3 regions of the Streptomyces sp. NPDC053079 genome follow, and region 1 is predicted to be linked to each of the others. Evidence: predicted binding sites of a transcription regulator. Region 1 holds the regulator's gene; each other region holds the start of a gene.

What was found. Region 1 encodes HrcA, which represses chaperone genes, less so after heat shock. Its sites were predicted from a motif close to TTNGCACTCNGNNNNNCNGAGTGCNAA; they were not measured.
Region 2: the regulator HrcA is predicted to act here: its motif matches at 2,323-2,349, upstream of groES (co-chaperone GroES).
Region 3: the regulator HrcA is predicted to act here: its motif matches at 1,788-1,814, upstream of groL (chaperonin GroEL).

The regions. Positions count from the first base shown of each region.
Region 1 covers NZ_JBITZJ010000005.1:413,784-419,962, reverse strand. The annotation lists gene ACIGXW_RS20855 (16S rRNA (uracil(1498)-N(3))-methyltransferase) at 1-280, opposite strand, end outside; gene ACIGXW_RS20850 (nitronate monooxygenase) at 342-1,406, opposite strand; gene dnaJ (molecular chaperone DnaJ) at 1,541-2,680, opposite strand; gene hrcA (heat-inducible transcriptional repressor HrcA) at 2,681-3,697, opposite strand; gene ACIGXW_RS20835 (MBL fold metallo-hydrolase) at 3,909-4,652, shown strand; gene ACIGXW_RS20830 (DUF3097 domain-containing protein) at 4,693-5,529, shown strand; gene hemW (radical SAM family heme chaperone HemW) at 5,672-6,179, opposite strand, start outside.
Region 2 covers NZ_JBITZJ010000007.1:296,241-302,419, reverse strand. The annotation lists gene ACIGXW_RS26585 (methyltransferase domain-containing protein) at 1-778, opposite strand, end outside; gene ACIGXW_RS26580 (flavoprotein) at 829-1,365, shown strand; gene ACIGXW_RS26575 (polysaccharide deacetylase family protein) at 1,429-2,286, shown strand; gene groES (co-chaperone GroES) at 2,499-2,807, shown strand; gene groL (chaperonin GroEL) at 2,941-4,569, shown strand; gene ACIGXW_RS26560 (ester cyclase) at 4,669-5,367, opposite strand; gene ACIGXW_RS26555 (SDR family oxidoreductase) at 5,445-6,179, opposite strand, start outside.
Region 3 covers NZ_JBITZJ010000002.1:139,622-145,800, forward strand. The annotation lists gene thrC (threonine synthase) at 1-635, shown strand, start outside; gene ACIGXW_RS07875 (MoaD/ThiS family protein) at 714-989, shown strand; gene ACIGXW_RS07880 (cold-shock protein) at 1,424-1,630, shown strand; gene groL (chaperonin GroEL) at 1,975-3,597, shown strand; gene ACIGXW_RS07890 (ATP-binding protein) at 3,755-6,179, shown strand, end outside.

The DNA of each region.
Region 1 (6,179 bases):
CGCCCTTCGGCAGGGCCTGGACGACCGTGATGCGCGGCTGCGGTTCGGGCTCGGAGCGGACGGAGGTGACGGAGACGTCGAGGTGGTCCTTGCCCTCCACCGCGGCCACGATGCCATGGGCGCCCGTGCCGTGCCCGTCCGTCAGGACGATCTCCTCGCCCACCCGCAGCCGGCGGACGGAGACCGCGTGCCGGCCCTCGGGCCCGTCGAGGGGGAAGACGGTGCCGGGGAAGACTCCGGTGAGGGCGTCCTCTTCGACCAGGAAGACCGGCGCTGTCATGACGTACTCGCTCTCTCGCTGCAATGACTCGGCGGTCCCGGCAATCGGACCGCCCGGTGGTTCAGTGGCTCGACGTCGCCCGGGCCGCGGCCAGTTCGGCCGCCAGCACGCCCACCAGCTCCGCCGCCGGGAGCTCCCGCGCCAGGCGGTGGCCCTGACCGGCCCACAGGGCCATGGCCTGCGGGTCGCCGGCCGCCGCGGAGGCCTTGCGCAGGCCGGACGTCATGTGGTGGATCTGGGGGTACGCGGCCGGGGCGTACGGGCCGTGCTCCCGGATGAAACGGTTCACCAGGCCCCTGGCCGGACGGCCCGAGAAGGCCCGGGTCAGTTCGGTCCGTACGTAGCGGGGATCGGTGAGGGCCTGCTTGTGCAGGGCGTGCGCGCCGGATTCCGGGCAGGGCAGGAACGCCGTGCCGAGCTGCGCCGCGCAGGCGCCCGCGGCGAGGACGGCGGCTATCTGCGACCCGCGCATCAGTCCGCCCGCCGCGACGACCGGCAGCGGCACGCTCTCGCGGACCTCCGTCAGGAGCGCCAGCAGGCCCAATCCCGCACCCGCGCCGTCCATGTGCGGATCGTCGCGATGCGTGCCCTGGTGGCCACCGGCCTCCACGCCCTGGACGCACACCGCGTCCGCGCCCGCCTCCGCCGCGGCCTGCGCCTCGGCGACGGACGTCACCGTCACGACGGTCACCGTGCCGGCCCGGGCCAGGGCGTCCACCGCCGTACGGGCGGGACACCCGAAAGTGAAGGAGACGACCGGCACCGGGTCGTCGAGGAGAATGGCGAGCTTGGCGTCGTAGGCGTCGTCACAGGCCTGGTCCGTCTCCCCCAGCGGGGTCCGGTACCAGGCGGCCTCGCCCGCGAGCTGCTCGGCGTAGACCTCCACGGCCGCCGGATCGGCGGCGGGCGGCTGCGGCATGAACAGGTTCACTCCGAACGGCCGGGCCGTCCGGGCGCGGAGCTGCTTGATCTCCTCGTACATGGCCGCCGGCGTCTTGTACCCCGCGGCCAGGAAGCCCAGGCCACCGGCGTCGGAGACGGCCGCGGCGAGCGAGGGGCAGGAGCCACCGCCCGCCATGGGGGCTTGCACGATCGGGTGCTCGAACAGTCCGGTGAACGGAGCCATGAGCACATCGTGTCACAAGCCCACCGGCCCCCCGGTGAGGCCGACGCGAGCACCGGGCGGGACGACGCGAACGCCGGGCGGGACCGGAGAAATCCGGCCCCGCCCGGCGTTCGGAAACGTCATCGCCCACGCGGCTAACGCCCGTTGAACGCGTCCTTCAGCCGCGAGAACAGCCCCTGCTGCCCCGGCTTGAACTCGCCCATCGGGCGCTCCTCGCCGCGGATCTTCGCCAGCTGGCGCAGCAGATCCTCCTGCTGCGGGTCCAGCTTCGACGGGGTGGTCACCTCGACGTGCACGATGAGGTCGCCACGGCCGCCGCCGCGCAGGTGCGTGACACCGCGCTGGTGCAGCGGGATCGACTGACCGGACTGCGTGCCCGGACGGATGTCGATCTCCTCGACGCCGTCCAGCGTCTCCAGCGGCACCTTCGTGCCGAGGGCGGCGGCGGTCATCGGGATGGTGACCGTGCAGTGCAGGTCGTCGCCGCGCCGCTGGAAGACCGGGTGCGGGGTCTCGTGGATCTCCACGTAGAGGTCGCCGGCGGGGCCGCCGCCGGGGCCGACCTCGCCCTCGCCCGCGAGCTGGATGCGGGTGCCGTTGTCGACACCGGCGGGGATCTTCACGGTAAGGGTCCGCCGCGACCGGACGCGGCCGTCGCCGGCGCACTCCGGGCACGGGGTCGGCACCACGGTGCCGAAGCCCTGGCACTGCGGGCAGGGACGGGAGGTCATGACCTGGCCCAGGAAGGACCGGGTGACCTGCGAGACCTCGCCACGGCCGCGGCACATGTCACAGGTCTGCGCGGACGTACCCGGAGCCGCACCCTCGCCGCTGCAGGTCGTACAGACGACGGCCGTGTCGACCTGGATTTCCTTGGTCGTGCCGAAGGTCGCCTCGTTCAGGGTGACTTCGAGCCGGATCATGGCGTCCTGGCCGCGGCGCGTGCGCGAGCGCGGACCGCGCTGCGAGGCCTGGCCGAAGAAGGCGTCCATGATGTCGGAGAAGTTGCCGAAGCCGGCGCCGAAGCCGCCGGCGCCCGCACCCGCGCCGCCCGAGGCGGACAGGGGGTCGCCACCGAGGTCGTAGACCTGCTTCTTCTGCGGGTCCGAGAGCACCTCGTAAGCGGCGTTGATCTCCTTGAACCGCTCCTGCGTCTTCGGGTCCGGGTTGACGTCCGGGTGCAGCTCGCGCGCGAGACGGCGGAAGGCCTTCTTGATCTCGTCCTGCGAGGCATCACGCCGTACGCCCAGGACCGCGTAGTAGTCCGTGGCCACTTACGACTCCGCCAGGATCTGTCCGACGTAACGTGCCACTGCGCGTACCGCTCCCATCGTTCCGGGGTAGTCCATGCGGGTCGGTCCGACCACGCCGAGTTTGGCGACGGCCTCGTCGCCCGAACCGTAGCCGACCGCGACGACCGATGTGGAACTCAGGCCCTCGTGGGCGTTCTCATGACCGATGCGCACGGTCATTCCCGAGTCCTGCGTCTCGCCGAGCAGCTTGAGCAGCACGACCTGCTCCTCCAACGCCTCCAGCACGGGCCGGATCGTCAGCGGGAAGTCATGACCGAAACGAGTGAGATTGGCGGTGCCGCCGATCATCAACCGCTCCTCGGTCTCCTCGACCAGCGTCTCGAGCAGAGTGGCGAGAACCGTAGAAACGGTTCCGCGATCGTCCTGCTCGAAGGACTCGGGGAGGTCCTGCACCAGCTGCGGCACGTCGGCGAAGCGGCGGCCCACGACACGGCTGTTCAACCGCGCCCGCAGATCCGCCAGCGAGGTCTCGCCGAACGGCGCCGGGCAGTCGACCATCCGCTGCTCGACCCGGCCGGTGTCCGTGATCAGCACGAGCATCAGGCGGGCCGGAGCCAGCGCGAGCAGCTCCACGTGGCGCACGGTCGAACGGGTCAGCGAGGGGTACTGCACCACCGCGACCTGACGGGTCAGCTGCGCCAGCAGCCGCACCGTGCGGGCCACCACGTCGTCCAGGTCGACGGCGCCGTCCAGGAAGTTCTGGATGGCACGCCGCTCCGGCGTCGACAGGGGCTTGACGCCCGCGAGCTTGTCGACGAAGAGGCGGTAGCCCTTGTCGGTCGGGATACGGCCGGCGCTCGTGTGGGGCTGGGCGATGAAGCCCTCTTCCTCCAGCGCGGCCATGTCGTTGCGCACCGTGGCCGGGGAGACGCCCAGCCGGTGCCGCTCGGTGAGGGCCTTGGAGCCGACCGGCTCCTCGGTGCCCACGTAGTCCTGAACGATGGCGCGCAATACTTCGAGCCTGCGTTCGCTCAGCATCGCGCGCACCTCCAGTCAGTGGTCCAGCCGTCTTACGGTCCTGCGGGGTCTCACAGGGTCTTCACCCTTGGCACTCAATGGTCACGAGTGCCAGAACCCTTCAGCCAGTGTACGGCCGGGCCCCACGGCCAGGGCAAGGGCCGTCCCCGCCGCGAGCCTCCGGCGCCCCTCCGGGCAGGCAACGGTACCGCTCTGCGGCTAGCGTCGCGGTATGGAGAATCACGGGGACTCCCCCGCCGCGGGGGCGCGCTGGGAGCGGCTCGCGCCGGGTGTCGTACGCCGCAGGCTGCCGGGCTGGGACGCGACGGTGGGCGCGATCGCGGGCACCACGGGCGTCCTGGTCGTCGACACGGGCTCCTCCCTGCACGAGGGAGTGGAGATCCGCCGCGAGCTGCAGGACCTCTTCGCGCTGCCCGTGACGCACATCGCACTCACCCACCCGCACTTCGACCACGTGCTGGGCACCGCCGCCTTCGCGGGCGTGCAGGTGTACGGGGCGGTGGGCGTCGCCGAGCTGCTGCTGCGCGAGCGCGACGAGCTGCGGTGGGACGCGGTACGGCACGGGGTGGAGCCCGACGTCGCCGCAGAGGCCGTCGAGCTGCTCGTACGCCCCCACCACCCGGTCTCCGGCGAGCTGACGGTCGACCTGGGCGGCGGGCGGCGGGTGCTGCTCGCGAACGTCGGGCCGGGGCACACGGCGCACGATCTCGCCGTGCTCGTCGCGGGCACGGGCGGAGCGCCGGAGGTCGTCTTCTGCGGCGACCTCGTCGAGGAGTCCGGCGAACCGCAGGCCGGCCCGGACGCCCTGCCGCACGCCTGGCCGGGCGCCCTCGACCGGCTGCTCGCCCTGGGCGGCGACGACGCGCTGTATGTGCCGGGGCACGGCGCGGTGGTGGACGCCGCCTTCGTGCGTGCGCAACGCGACACGCTGGCGGGGCGCTTCGGCGTGTCGTGAACGGTGAACCGGATCACCGTCGTGATCCACAATGGCCCGCATGCGCAGCAGCAGACAGTACGGCCCCGATCTGACTCCCCCGTGGAAGCGGAACACGCCCGCTCCCGAGGTGCCGGCCGAGGTGGACCTCGTGGTGGAGGAGGTCACGACGGGCTTCTGCGGTGCCGTGATCCGCTGCGAGAAGACGGCCCAGGGCCCGACGGTCACGCTCGAGGACCGCTTCGGCAAGCACCGCGTCTTCCCCATGGAGCCCCGCGGCTTCCTCCTGGAGGGGCGCGTCGTCACCCTCGTACGCCCGACCCCCGCCTCCCCCGCCCCGCAGGCCCCCGCTCGCACGGCCTCCGGGTCCATCGCCGTCCCCGGAGCGCGGGCGCGCGTGGCACGCGCCGGGCGCATCTACGTCGAAGGGCGCCACGACGCGGAGCTCGTGGAACGCGTCTGGGGCGACGACCTGCGCATCGAGGGCGTCGTCGTGGAGTACCTCGAGGGCATCGACGACCTGCCGGCCATCGTCTCGTCCTTCGCCCCCGGCCCGGACGCCCGCCTGGGCGTGCTGGTCGACCACCTCGTCCCGGGCTCGAAGGAGTCCCGCATCGCCGCCGAGGTCACCGGCGACCACGTGCTGGTGGTGGGCCACCCCTACGTCGACGTCTGGGAGGCCGTGAAACCGTCCTCCGTGGGCATCCCGTCCTGGCCGCGGGTGCCGCGGGGGCAGGACTGGAAGACGGGCGTCTGCCGGGGGCTGGGCTGGCCGGAGAACACGGGGGCCGCTTGGCAGCGGATTCTGGGGTCGGTGCGCAGTTACAAGGACCTGGAGCCGGCACTGCTGGGGCGGGTGGAGGAACTGATCGACTTCGTGACGGCACCGGTGGGTTAACCGGGGGCTCCGCCCCCGGACCCCCGGTCCTCAATCGCCGGACGGGCTGATTTGTTGCCCCGGAACCGGCGGAAAATCCAGCCCGTCCGGCGATTGAGGACAAGAAACGGTGAAAGGGCGGGGCAGGGGCAGAACTCCCGCCTCAGTCCACCAGGTCCCGCACCACCGCGTCGGCCAGCAGCCGCCCGCGCAGGGTCAGGACCGCGCGCCCGGCCTCGTACGGCTCGGGCGCCAGCAGCCCGTCCGCCAAAGCCCGCGCCGCGGCCGCCGCACCCGCCGGCTTCAGCAAAGACAGCGGGCACCCCTCCACCAACCGCAGCTCCAGCAGAATCCGCTCCACCCGCCGGTCCTCGTCCGCCAGGACCTCCCGCCCCGCCCCCGGCGACCGCCCCTCGCTGAGGGCCTGCGCGTACGCACCGGGATGCTTGACGTTCCACCACCGCACGCCCCCGACGTGGGAGTGGGCGCCCGGGCCCGCGCCCCACCAGTCGGCGCCGCGCCAGTAGAGCTCGTTGTGGCGGCAGCGGCCGGCGTCGGTCGTGGCCCAGTTGGAGACCTCGTACCAGGCGAAGCCCGCGCCGGCGAGCTTCTCGTCGGCGATCAGGTAGCGGTCGGCGTGCACGTCGTCGTCCGTCATCGGCACCTCGCCG
Region 2 (6,179 bases), on a different contig from region 1:
GTGACGCACCGCCCGGCAGCAGCGTCGCCCGCCGGGTGCCCGCTTCCGTGCCGAACCACAGCACGGCCTCCTTCACGTCGCCCCCGTCCGAGATCCACTCCGCCTCGGCGTCCTCGGGGACCGCCTCGTGGGGCACGCCCGGGGCGATCTTGAGGGCGGCGCGGGGGGCCGAGCGGGCCGCCTCGATCGCCCAGGACAGCGGCGGCGAGTACGCCTCCGGGTCGAAGATGCGGCCCCGGCCGCCGCGCCGGGCCGGGTCGACGAAGACGGCGTCGTACGGGGAAGTGTCGACGTCCGCGACATCGGCGCAGCGCACCTCGATGAGGTCGGCCAGGCCCAGCGCCTCGGCGTTGGCACGGGCGACCTCGCAGGTCAGCGGGTCGCGGTCGACGGCCAGTACCGAGATGCCGGCCCGGGCCAGCGCGATGGCGTCGCCGCCGTTGCCGCAGCAGAGGTCGGCGAGGCTGCGTACGCCGAGCGCCTCGAAGCGCCGGGCGCGGTGGAGTGCGACAGCGGCGCGCGTGGCCTGCTCCACGCCGTTCGGCGTGAAGAACATGCGGTAGGCGTCCTCCGCGCCGAACTTCGCCACGGCGCGCTGGCGCAGCCGCGCCTGCCCGAGCGCCGCCGAGACCAGCTCCGCGGGGTGCTCGCGGCGCAGCCGGGTCGCCGTGGCGAGCTCCTGGGAGGGGTCGTAGTCGCGCAGCCCGTCGAGGAGGGCGCGGCCCTCGTCGGTGAGGAGGGCGGCGAAGGCGTCGAGGGGGGTGATCGGTGCGGGCACGTGTCTCATTCTCTCTTGCGGGCCGGTGCCCCACGCGGTGGACTGCCCTGGTGACGACGACCGCGAAGCGCACCCTGTATCTGGTCTGCTGCGCCGCCGCGCCGGCCGTCCGGGCCGCCGACGGAGTCCGTGCCGCCCAGGCCGCCGGGTGGGACGTGTGCCTGATCCTTACCCCGTACGCCCACCGCTGGCTGGAAGCGGACGTCCCCGCCCTGGCCGCGCTGACGGGCCACCCTGTACGGCACGAGTACAAGCTGCCCGGGGAGCCCGACGTGCTGCCCCCGCCGGACGCGATCCTGGTCGCGCCCGCCACCTTCAACACGATCGGCAAATGGGCCGCCGGCATCTCCGACACCCTGGCGCTCGGCCTGATCACCGAGGCGATCGGCCTCGGGCTGCCCCAGGTCGCCCTGCCGCACCTGGGCGCCGCGCAGGCCGCGCACCCCGCCTTCCCCCGGAGCGTGGCGTTCCTGCGCGCGGCGGGCGTGACCGTCCTGCTGGGAAAGGACGGCTACGACCCCGCGCGGGGGGACAGCGTGGAGTCGTATCCGTGGGCCGCGGCGGTGGCGGCGCTGCCCGCGCCCTGAGGCCCGTACGGGGCGCACCCCGCGCCCGCGCGCTCATCGAACGCATGCACAACAATCGTCCGCGTGAGCCCGTCTGTTTCCGGCCGCCTCCGCGCCGCCGCCCTCGCCTCCGCCGCCGTGCTGCTGACCGGTGTTCTCGCCGGGTGCTCCGGCTCGTCCTCCGACGCCCCGAAGTCCTCGCAGAAGCCCGGCCGGTCCGGCACGGCGGCGCCCGCCGCCTCCGCCGCGCCCGACGACGCGTACCGCCGCTGGGGACTGGACAAGCCGCTCGCCGCACCGCCCGCGCCCCCCGCCGCGAAGCTGCTCCAGGACGCCGGGACAGGCGCGCCGCCCAAGGTCGTACGGCGGATACCGACCCAGGACAAGGTCGTCTTCGTGACCATCGACGACGGGGCCGAGAAGGACCCCCAGTTCCTGAAGATGGCCGAGGAGCTGAAGCTGCCGTTCACGATGTTCCTGACGGACAGCATCTCCCGCGCGGGCAGCGGCTACGGCTACTTCGACCGGCTGCGCGCCCTCGGCAACGGCGTCGACAACCACACCCTGACCCACCCCAATCTGCGCACCTTGTCCGCCGACGCCCAGCGGCGCGAGATATGCGGACAGCAGGACGCCCTGGAGAAGCGTTTCGGCAGCCGGCCCGCGCTCTTCCGGCCGCCCTACGGCAACTACAACGACGCCACCCTCGCCGCGGCGGGGTCCTGCGGGGTGCGGGCCCTCGTGCTGTGGGAGGTGACGATGCAGATCAACGACATGCGCTACGCCCAGAGCGACAAGCTGCGCCCCGGCGACATCGTCCTCGCCCACTTCCGCGGGCCGCAGGAGCTCAAGGGCACCTCGATGACCAGGATGGTCACCAACATGCTGCGCAGCATCCAGGCCCAGGGGTACACGGTCGCGCGACTCGAGGACTACCTCTGACCCGGCGGGGGTAGGCACGGTGCGCCGCGCGATGAATTGGCACTCCGCTTGACCGAGTGCTAACCGCGTCATAGTCTCGGCTCCGTTGGCACTCTCCACCGGTGAGTGCCAAACACAGCGACGGGCAGATCCGGCACCCGCGACGACGGATCTACCAGGTCGCCACCTCAGACAGTTAACCCCGTGAGATCTCCGAAGGGGGAGGTCGGATCGTGACGACCGCCAGCTCCAAGGTTGCCATCAAGCCGCTCGAGGACCGCATCGTGGTCCAGCCGCTCGACGCCGAGCAGACCACGGCCTCCGGCCTGGTCATCCCGGACACCGCCAAGGAGAAGCCCCAGGAGGGCGTCGTCCTGGCCGTGGGCCCGGGCCGTTTCGAGGACGGCAAGCGCGTCGAGCTCGACGTGCAGGTCGGTGACGTCGTGCTCTACAGCAAGTACGGCGGCACCGAGGTGAAGTACAACGGCGAGGAGTACCTCGTCCTCTCGGCTCGCGACGTCCTCGCGATCGTCGAGAAGTAATTCACCCCAGGCTTTCGAGCCCGAGGCTTTCGAGCTTTCGAAGCTTTTGATCTGCGCCCCTGGTTCCCGTGCCTGCTAGCCGGGCGCCCGGGGCGCAGTTCGTTTGAGAGATACGGCGAAGGATACGTAACCCATGGCCAAGACCCTGAAGTTCGACGAGGACGCCCGTCGCGCCCTTGAGCGCGGCGTCAACAAGCTCGCCGACACCGTGAAGGTGACGATCGGTCCCAAGGGCCGCAACGTCGTCATCGACAAGAAGTTCGGCGCCCCCACCATCACCAACGACGGTGTGACCATCGCGCGCGAGGTCGAGCTCGACGACGCGTACGAGAACCTCGGCGCCCAGCTCGTCAAGGAGGTGGCGACCAAGACCAACGACATCGCGGGTGACGGCACCACCACCGCGACCGTGCTGGCCCAGGCGCTGGTCCGCGAGGGTCTGCGCAACGTCGCCGCCGGTGCCTCCCCGGCCTCCCTGAAGAAGGGCATCGACGCCGCGGTCAAGGCCATCTCCGACGATCTGCTGGCGACCGCCCGCCCGATCGCCGACAAGGCCGACATCGCCGCCGTCGCCGCGCTCTCCGCGCAGGACAAGCAGGTCGGCGAGCTCATCGCCGAGGCGATGGACAAGGTCGGCAAGGACGGTGTCATCACCGTCGAGGAGTCCAACACCTTCGGCCTGGAGCTCGACTTCACCGAGGGCATGGCCTTCGACAAGGGTTACCTCTCGCCGTACATGGTCACCGACCAGGAGCGTATGGAGGCCGTCCTCGACGACCCGTACATCCTGATCCACCAGGGCAAGATCTCCTCGATCCAGGACCTGCTGCCCCTGCTGGAGAAGATCATCCAGGGCGGTGGCTCCAAGCCGCTGCTGATCATCGCCGAGGACGTCGAGGGCGAGGCGCTCTCCACCCTCGTCGTCAACAAGATCCGCGGCACGTTCAACGCCGTGGCCGTCAAGGCCCCCGGCTTCGGCGACCGCCGCAAGGCGATGCTCGGCGACATGGCCACCCTCACCGGTGCCACCGTCATCGCCGAGGAGGTCGGCCTCAAGCTCGACCAGGCCGGTCTGGACGTGCTGGGCTCCGCCCGCCGCGTGACGATCACCAAGGACGACACCACCATCGTCGACGGTGGCGGCAACTCCGAGGACGTCCAGGGCCGCGTCGCCCAGATCAAGGCCGAGATCGAGACCACGGACTCGGACTGGGACCGCGAGAAGCTCCAGGAGCGCCTCGCCAAGCTCGCCGGTGGCGTCTGCGTCATCCGCGTGGGTGCGGCCACCGAGGTCGAGCTCAAGGAGAAGAAGCACCGTCTGGAGGACGCCATCTCCGCGACCCGCGCCGCGGTCGAGGAGGGCATCGTCTCCGGTGGTGGCTCCGCTCTCGTCCACGCCGCCAAGGTGCTGGAGGGCGGCCTGGGCAAGTCCGGCGACGAGGCCACCGGTGTCGCGGTCGTCCGCCGCGCCGTCGTCGAGCCGCTGCGCTGGATCGCCGAGAACGCGGGCCTCGAGGGCTACGTCATCACCTCGAAGGTCGCCGAGCTCGACAAGGGCCAGGGCTTCAACGCCGCGACCGGCGAGTACGGCGACCTGGTGAAGGCCGGCGTCATCGACCCGGTCAAGGTCACCCGCTCCGCCCTGGAGAACGCCGCGTCCATCGCCTCCCTGCTGCTCACGACCGAGACCCTGGTCGTCGAGAAGAAGGAAGAGGAGTCCGCCGAGGCCGGTCACGGCCACGGTCACGGCCACGCGCACTGACGCACCCCGTACGACGACCCGGCCCGGTCTCCCCGCGAGGGGAGGCCGGGCCGCGGCCGTTCAGGGCTCCGGCCACGGACGGACCCGCCGCGGATTCCGCTACGCGTCCACCGCGCCCAGCTGGCGCAGCAGCCCCAGCAGGTCCTCGTTCCACCAGCCCTCGCAGATCTTCCCGTCCTCGAAGCGCCAGACCGTCGTGCCCTTCATCGAGACCTCCTGGCCCGTCGGCTGCAGGCCCATGAAGTCGCCCTGATGGACGCCCCGCCAGGTCCACAGGACGCAGACCTGGTCGCCCTCGGCCAGGACGCTCTCGAGGGTGAACGTGAAGTCGAAGGCGGCGCGCCAGCCGGTGACGTCCTGCTTGATGACGTCGGAACCGACCGTGGTCTCCTCCGCCTTGGCGACGTCGTGATCGCGGTAGTCGGCGGTGAAGAGCTCGTCGACGAGGTCCAGATCGCCGCCCACCGCCACCTCTTCGTAGAAGCGGCGGACCGTCGCCTTGTTCAGCTGCTCGTCGCGGACCACGTCCAGGTCGGTGAAGGACGGCATCCCGTCGCAGAGCGCGACCATCTCCTCGAAGATCCTGTTGGTCTCCGGGAGGTTCGAGTTCTCCATCGCCTTGGCGTAGGAGGGGAACTCGATGATCTCCACATAGTGCTCGTCGTCCGTGTGGTCGCGGCCGACGATCGAGTGGGTGGCGGTGCGCTTGCCTTCGGTGGCGGCGACCCAGTCGTCCATGAGCCGGTTCATGTCGTCGTACCGGCGCGTCTTGCAGTCGATCACTTGTACGAATGTCATGGCGCCTCCCGGGTGATATGTCCAGGCTAGTCCTGAATCAGCCCACCCGAGAGGTGCGCTACGGCGTCGGCCAAGGCTCAGTTCGGCCCGTACCGGCGGCCCGTCGTCGCGCTCGCGCGCGAGACCGCCCGGCGCGGGGCCAGCTTCATCAGGCCCGTCAGCGCCTTGTACCGGGGATCCGGGATCGACAGCGACTTGCCGCGCGCCAGGTCCTTCAGGGCGGCCTCCACCAGCTTGTCCGCGTCCAGCCACATCCAGCCGGGCACGTTGTCCACGCCCATGCCGGCCCGCTGGTGGAACTCCGTCCGTACGAAGCCGGGGCACAGCGCCATCAGCCGCACCCCGCTCCCCGCCAGGTCCCGCGCGGCACCCTGGGTGAACTGCACCACCCACGCCTTGCTCGCCCCGTACGTCCCACGGGGGACGAACGCCGCCACCGACGCGACGTTGACCACCCCGCCGCGCCTGCGCTCGCGCATGCTCGCCGTCGCGGCCGAGGTCAGCCGCAGCACCGCCTCGCAGTGCACCTTCAGCATCATCAGCTCGTCGGCCATCGGAACCTCGAGGTAACGGCCCTTGTTGCCGAAGCCCGCGTTGTTGACCAGCAGGTCCACCGGGTTCTTGCGGTCCGAGAGCCGGGCCTCGACCGTGGCGATGCCGCTCTCCTCGGAGAGGTCCGCGCGGAGCACCTCCACCTCCACCCGGTGGCGGTCGTGGAGTTCGGTCGCCTGCTCGCTCAGCCGCTTCTCGTCGCGGGCCACGATGACCAGATTGTGCCCATCGGCCGCCAGCCGCCGTGCGAAGGCCGCGCC
Region 3 (6,179 bases), on a different contig from region 1:
GGGAGGGCTGGGGCTTCGTCAACGTCAACCTCCGGCCGTACTACGGCGAGGGGTCGAAGACGCTCGCGTACGAGATCTGCGAACAACTGGGCTGGCGGCTGCCGGACCAGATCGTCGTGCCGATCGCCTCGGGCTCGCAGCTGACGAAGATCGACAAGGGGCTGAAGGAGCTCATCGCGCTCGGGCTGGTCGAGGACCGCCCGTACAAGATCTTCGGCGCCCAGGCGGAGGGCTGCTCGCCGGTGTCGCGGGCGTTCAAGGACGGCCACGACGTCGTCCGGCCGGTGAAGCCGGACACGATCGCGAAGTCCCTCGCGATCGGCAACCCCGCGGACGGGCCGTACGTGCTCGACATCGCGCGGCGGACGGGCGGCGCCGTCGAGGACGTGACGGACGCCGAGATCGTCGACGCGATCAGACTGCTGGCCCGGACGGAGGGCATCTTCGCGGAGACGGCCGGCGGGGTGACGGTGGGGGTGACCCGCAAGCTGATCGAGGCGGGTGTGCTCGATCCGGCGCTGACCACCGTCGTGCTCAACACGGGGGACGGGTTGAAGACGCTCGACGCCGTGGCGGCGGGGCCGACGGTGACGATCCGGCCGTCGCTGGACGCGTTCAGGGCCGCCCGCTCCTGAGCGGGGCTCCGCCCCGCACCCCGGTCCTCAATCGCCGGACGGGCTGAGTGTGTCCGGCCTCCACTCAAAGGTGATCCCATGAGCGTCAGCGTCCGTATCCCCACCATCCTTCGTACCTACACCTCCGGCCAGGCCGAGGTCAGCGCCGAGGGGGCCACCCTCGCCGAGGTCATCGCGTCCCTCGAGGCGAACCACCCCGGAATCGCCGCCCGGGTCCTCGACGAGAGCGGCAGGCTGCGCCGGTTCGTCAATGTGTACGTCAATGACGACGACGTGCGCTTCGAGGGCGGGCTCGAGGCCGCCACGCCCGACGGGGCGGGGGTCTCGATCATTCCGGCTGTGGCCGGCGGCTGAGCGGGCTAAATCATTGGCCTGAGCTTTTCGCAGCGTTCCTGAGCAATTCCCTGGAATCACCCCGCACGTTAAACGGACGGGGTGATTCCGTCTGTTGAAGCGCGATACAGTTGGGGCGTTCCCCCTCCGGTGTCACTGCCGAACGCATATGAGAACCCGTCAAGTTGTGCGCGTAACGTGTGCACGAATTGTCGGGTTGGTTGCGTTATGCCCGGCCCGACTTGCCCGGGAAGCGGTGGAAATCGGTGCTAATAAGCACTCGGCCACGCCCGGAATTCTCGTCCGACTGACCTGTTGCAGACGGCATCCGTGCAGATACATTCAGCCGCGGTCGACGCGTTCCGGCGCACACCCCCAACCTGTCTGGGGGTGAGGTCTGACCCGGGTCCGCGAGGTGCGGTCCTGCGCAAGGGCCAGTAATAGGGGAGTTAGGCATGGCTCAGGGCACCGTCAAGTGGTTCAACGCGGAGAAGGGGTACGGCTTCATCGCGGTCGACGGTGGTGCGGATGTTTTCGTCCACTACAGCGCGATTCAGATGGACGGCTACCGCACCCTCGAGGAGGGGCAGCGAGTCGAGTTCGAGATCTCGCAGGGCCAGAAGGGGCCTCAGGCGGACATGGTGAGGCTGGCCGCCGGCTGATCACGTCGCATCGACCACCGGCTCATAACGGCTCGCCGTCGAGGGGCCCGCACCTGTTCGAGGTGCGGGCCCCTCGCGTGTGCGCGGGCCGGGGAGTGGGCAGGGTTGCAGCCGGTGCGGCGATCCCGCCACCCAGGGTGGGATACCGGGCAGACCGCTTGCACTCGGGTGGGTCGAGTGCTAATCATTGGGCTTAGCACTCTCCGGGTGAGAGTGACAGATTTGGACCGTCGGTGAGGTCGGCGAGCCAAGCGGGGCAAGGAACCGCGGGGCACGCAGGCCGTCCGTCGCGGGCGCCAGCGCGGTCCGGAGCAATCCACCCCGTCCTGGGAGGACCACTTCACATGGCCAAGATCATCGCGTTCGACGAGGAGGCACGGCGCGGTCTCGAGCGCGGGATGAACCAGCTCGCCGACGCCGTCAAGGTCACCCTCGGCCCCAAGGGCCGGAACGTCGTCCTCGAGAAGAAGTGGGGCGCCCCCACGATCACCAACGATGGTGTGTCCATCGCCAAGGAGATCGAGCTCGAGGACCCGTACGAGAAGATCGGCGCCGAGCTGGTCAAGGAGGTCGCGAAGAAGACGGACGACGTCGCCGGTGACGGCACGACGACCGCGACCGTCCTCGCCCAGGCGCTGGTCCGTGAGGGTCTGCGCAACGTGGCCGCCGGTGCCAACCCGATGGCCCTGAAGCGTGGCATCGAGAAGGCCGTCGAGGCCGTCTCCGCCGCCCTGCTCGAGCAGGCCAAGGACGTGGAGACCAAGGAGCAGATCGCCTCCACCGCCTCCATCTCCGCCGCCGACACCCAGATCGGCGAGCTCATCGCCGAGGCGATGGACAAGGTCGGCAAGGAAGGCGTCATCACCGTCGAGGAGTCCCAGACCTTCGGTCTGGAGCTGGAGCTCACCGAGGGTATGCGCTTCGACAAGGGCTACATCTCGGCGTACTTCGCCACCGACATGGAGCGTATGGAGGCGTCGCTCGACGACCCGTACATCCTGATCGTCAACTCGAAGGTCGGCTCGGTCAAGGACCTGCTGCCGCTCCTCGAGAAGGTCATGCAGTCCGGCAAGCCGCTGCTGATCATCGCCGAGGACGTCGAGGGCGAGGCCCTGTCGACCCTGGTCGTCAACAAGATCCGCGGCACCTTCAAGTCCGTCGCGGTCAAGGCTCCGGGCTTCGGCGACCGTCGCAAGGCCATGCTGGGCGACATCGCCATCCTCACCGGTGGCACGGTCATCTCCGAGGAGGTCGGCCTCAAGCTGGAGAACGCCGGTCTCGACCTGCTCGGCCGCGCCCGCAAGGTCGTCATCACCAAGGACGAGACGACCATCGTCGACGGTGCCGGTGACAGCGACCAGGTCCAGGGCCGCGTCAACCAGATCCGCGCCGAGATCGAGAACAGCGACTCCGACTACGACCGCGAGAAGCTGCAGGAGCGCCTGGCGAAGCTGGCCGGCGGCGTGGCCGTCATCAAGGCCGGTGCCGCGACCGAGGTCGAGCTCAAGGAGCGCAAGCACCGCATCGAGGACGCCGTTCGCAACGCGAAGGCGGCCGTCGAGGAGGGCATCGTCGCCGGTGGTGGCGTGGCCCTGCTGCAGGCCTCCCAGGTCTTCGAGAAGCTCGAGCTCGAGGGCGACGAGGCGACCGGCGCCAACGCCGTGAAGCTGGCCCTGGAGGCCCCGCTCAAGCAGATCGCCGTCAACGGTGGTCTCGAGGGCGGCGTCGTCGTGGAGAAGGTCCGCAACCTCACCGTGGGTCACGGCCTCAACGCCGCGACCGGCGAGTACGTCGACATGATCGCCGAGGGCATCATCGACCCGGCGAAGGTCACCCGCTCCGCCCTGCAGAACGCCGCGTCCATCGCCGCGCTCTTCCTGACCACCGAGGCCGTCATCGCCGACAAGCCGGAGAAGGCCGCCGCGGCCGCTCCGGGCGGCATGCCCGGCGGTGAGATGGACTTCTGATCGACCTCTGACGGTTGATCGCCTGTCCTCATGGACACCGGGGCGGCACTCCCTCACGGGGGTGCCGCCCCGGTGGCGTTTTCCGGGACGCCGCCCGCGCCGGGCCTCTAGCGTGTGGTCGGCACACTTTCCGGAAGCGGAACGCGGGGGCGCGGGCATGCAGGCCGACAACGACATCAACGGTGGCGTCTTCTTCAACGTCGTCGCACAGGGCGGGAACGTCACCCTCGAACTGCCGAGGGAGATCACACCCGCCCTCACCGGCATGCCCGCCCCCTCCGCCACCTTCACCGGCCGCGACGCCGACCTGAAGCCCCTCGTCGAGGCGCTGCGCCCCGGCTCCGCCGGCGAGCGCGCACCCCGCGTCTGCGCCGTGGCCGGACTGCCCGGCGTGGGCAAGACCGAGCTCGTCCTGCAGGCCGCCTGGTACGCGCTGGACCAGGAGGGATGGTTCCCCGGCGGCGCGCTGTTCATCGACCTCTTCGGCTACGACAACGAGCGCCGCTTCACCCCCGAACGCGCCCTCGGCTCGCTGCTGCGCGCCCTCGGCATACCCGACGAACACGTCCCCGCCGATCTGCAGGACCGCGCGCGGCTGTACCGCTCGGTGCTGTCCGCCTACGCCGACCAGGGGCGCCGCATCCTCGTCGTCGTGGACAACGCCCATGCCACCGAGCAGGCGAAGCCGCTGCTCTCCGCCGATCCGCGCGTCCCGGTCCTCGTCACCTCCCGGCACACCCTGACCGGGCTCGGCGCCCGGCTGCGCGATCTGTCCGAGCTGGACGAGGAGTCCGCGGTCGAGCTGCTGCGCAGCGCGCTGCGCGAGGCCCGGGGGGAGGACGACACGCGGGTCGACGACGACCCCGGGACCGCCGCCGCCCTCGCCGGGCTGTGCGGTTACCTCCCGCTGGCGCTGTGCGTCGTGGCCGCGCTGCTCGCCGAGCTGGAGAGCCGGCCGCTGTCCTCGCTGGCCGGTGCGCTCAAGGACAACCGGCGGCGGCTGGAACGGCTCGCCTGCGAGGACGTCGCCGTGCGGGCCGTCTTCGGCCTCTCGTACGAGCACTTGGGCGCCGAACAGGCCCGGCTCTTCCGGCTGCTGTCGCTCAACCCCGGCCCCGACCTCTCCACCGAGGCGGCGGCCCGGCTCGCCGACGCCGACCCGTACGCCGCCGAGGAACTCCTCCAGGCGCTGGCCCGTGGCCATCTGATCGAGCAGGGTGTCGCGTACGGGCGCTGGCGCATGCACGACCTGATGCGGCTGTACGCCGCCGAGCAGGGCGAGGCGCGGGGCGGTGAGGACGCCCCTACCCAGGCCCTCGAACGGCTCTTCCAGTACTACGCGAGGACCACCGGCGCCGCCGCCGGCCGCCTGGCCCACGCGGCGGGCCCGGACCGGGCCGGCCCGGAACCCGGCTTCGCCACCCGGGAACAGGCCGTGGCCTGGCTCGACGACGAACGCGCCAACCTCGTCGCGGCCGCGGTGGCGGCACCCGGCCTCGGCGCGCGCAAACTGTCACTGATCCTCTTCGAGACGCTCAGCGGCTACTTCTCCCTGCGGCGGCACTTCGACGACTGGCTTCTCATCGGCGTCACGGCCATGCGGGTGGCCCTGGACCTCGACTGGCCGCTGGCCCAGGCGGAAGTGACGCAGAACCTGAGCGTCCCGATGCGCCACCTGAGGCGGTTCGACCAGGCGGCCGACATGCTGGAGGCGGCGAGGGCCGTCTACCGGAAGATCGGTGACCGGAGCGGCGAGGGCGGCGCCCTGAGCAACCTCGGCCTGGTGCTGTGGGAGACGCGCCGCTTCGACGAGGCGATCCCCCTCCTGGAGGAGGCGATCGCCATCCACCGGGAGACCGGGGACCGCCACAGCGAAGGCGTCGCCCTCACCAACCTCGGCCTGGTCCTCCAGAGCCTGCGCCGGTTCGCCGAGGCCGTCGAGGTGTACCGCGAGGACGTCGCGATATGCGGGGAGATCGGGGACCGGCGGGGCGAGGCACAGGCCCTCAACAACCTCGGCACGGTCCTGCGGGAGGAAGGCCGGCTCGACGAGGCGGCCACGGCCCTCACCGAGGCCCGCACCGCCTTCCATGAACTCGACGACCGGCACGGCGAGGCCCAGGCCCTCACCAATCTCGGCGGCGTCCTCGCCCGCCAGGGCCGCTCCGAGGAGGCGATCGACGCCCAGACCCGGGCCGTCGACGCGTTCCGCGCCTTCCGCGCCCCGCACGACGAGGCCACGGCCCTGAGCAACCTCGGCCTCGCCCTGCTCACGGCGGACCGCCCCGCCGAGGCTGTCGCCCCCCTCGACGAGGCCGCCGCCGGCTTCCGGCGCCTGGCCGACCGCGCTGGCGAAGGCATGGCCCTGACGAACCTCGGCACTGCCCTGCGCCTGGCCGGCCGGACCCCGGAGGCCCTCGACACGTACGCCCGGGCCGTCGCCCGCTACCGCGAGAGTGCCGACCGCTACCACGAGGGCCTGGCGCTGGTGAACCTCGCCGCGACCCTCGTGGACGCCGACCGGGCCGAGGAGGCCCGGGCCGTCGTCGACGAGGCGGTCCCCGCCCTGCGGGAGACCGGGG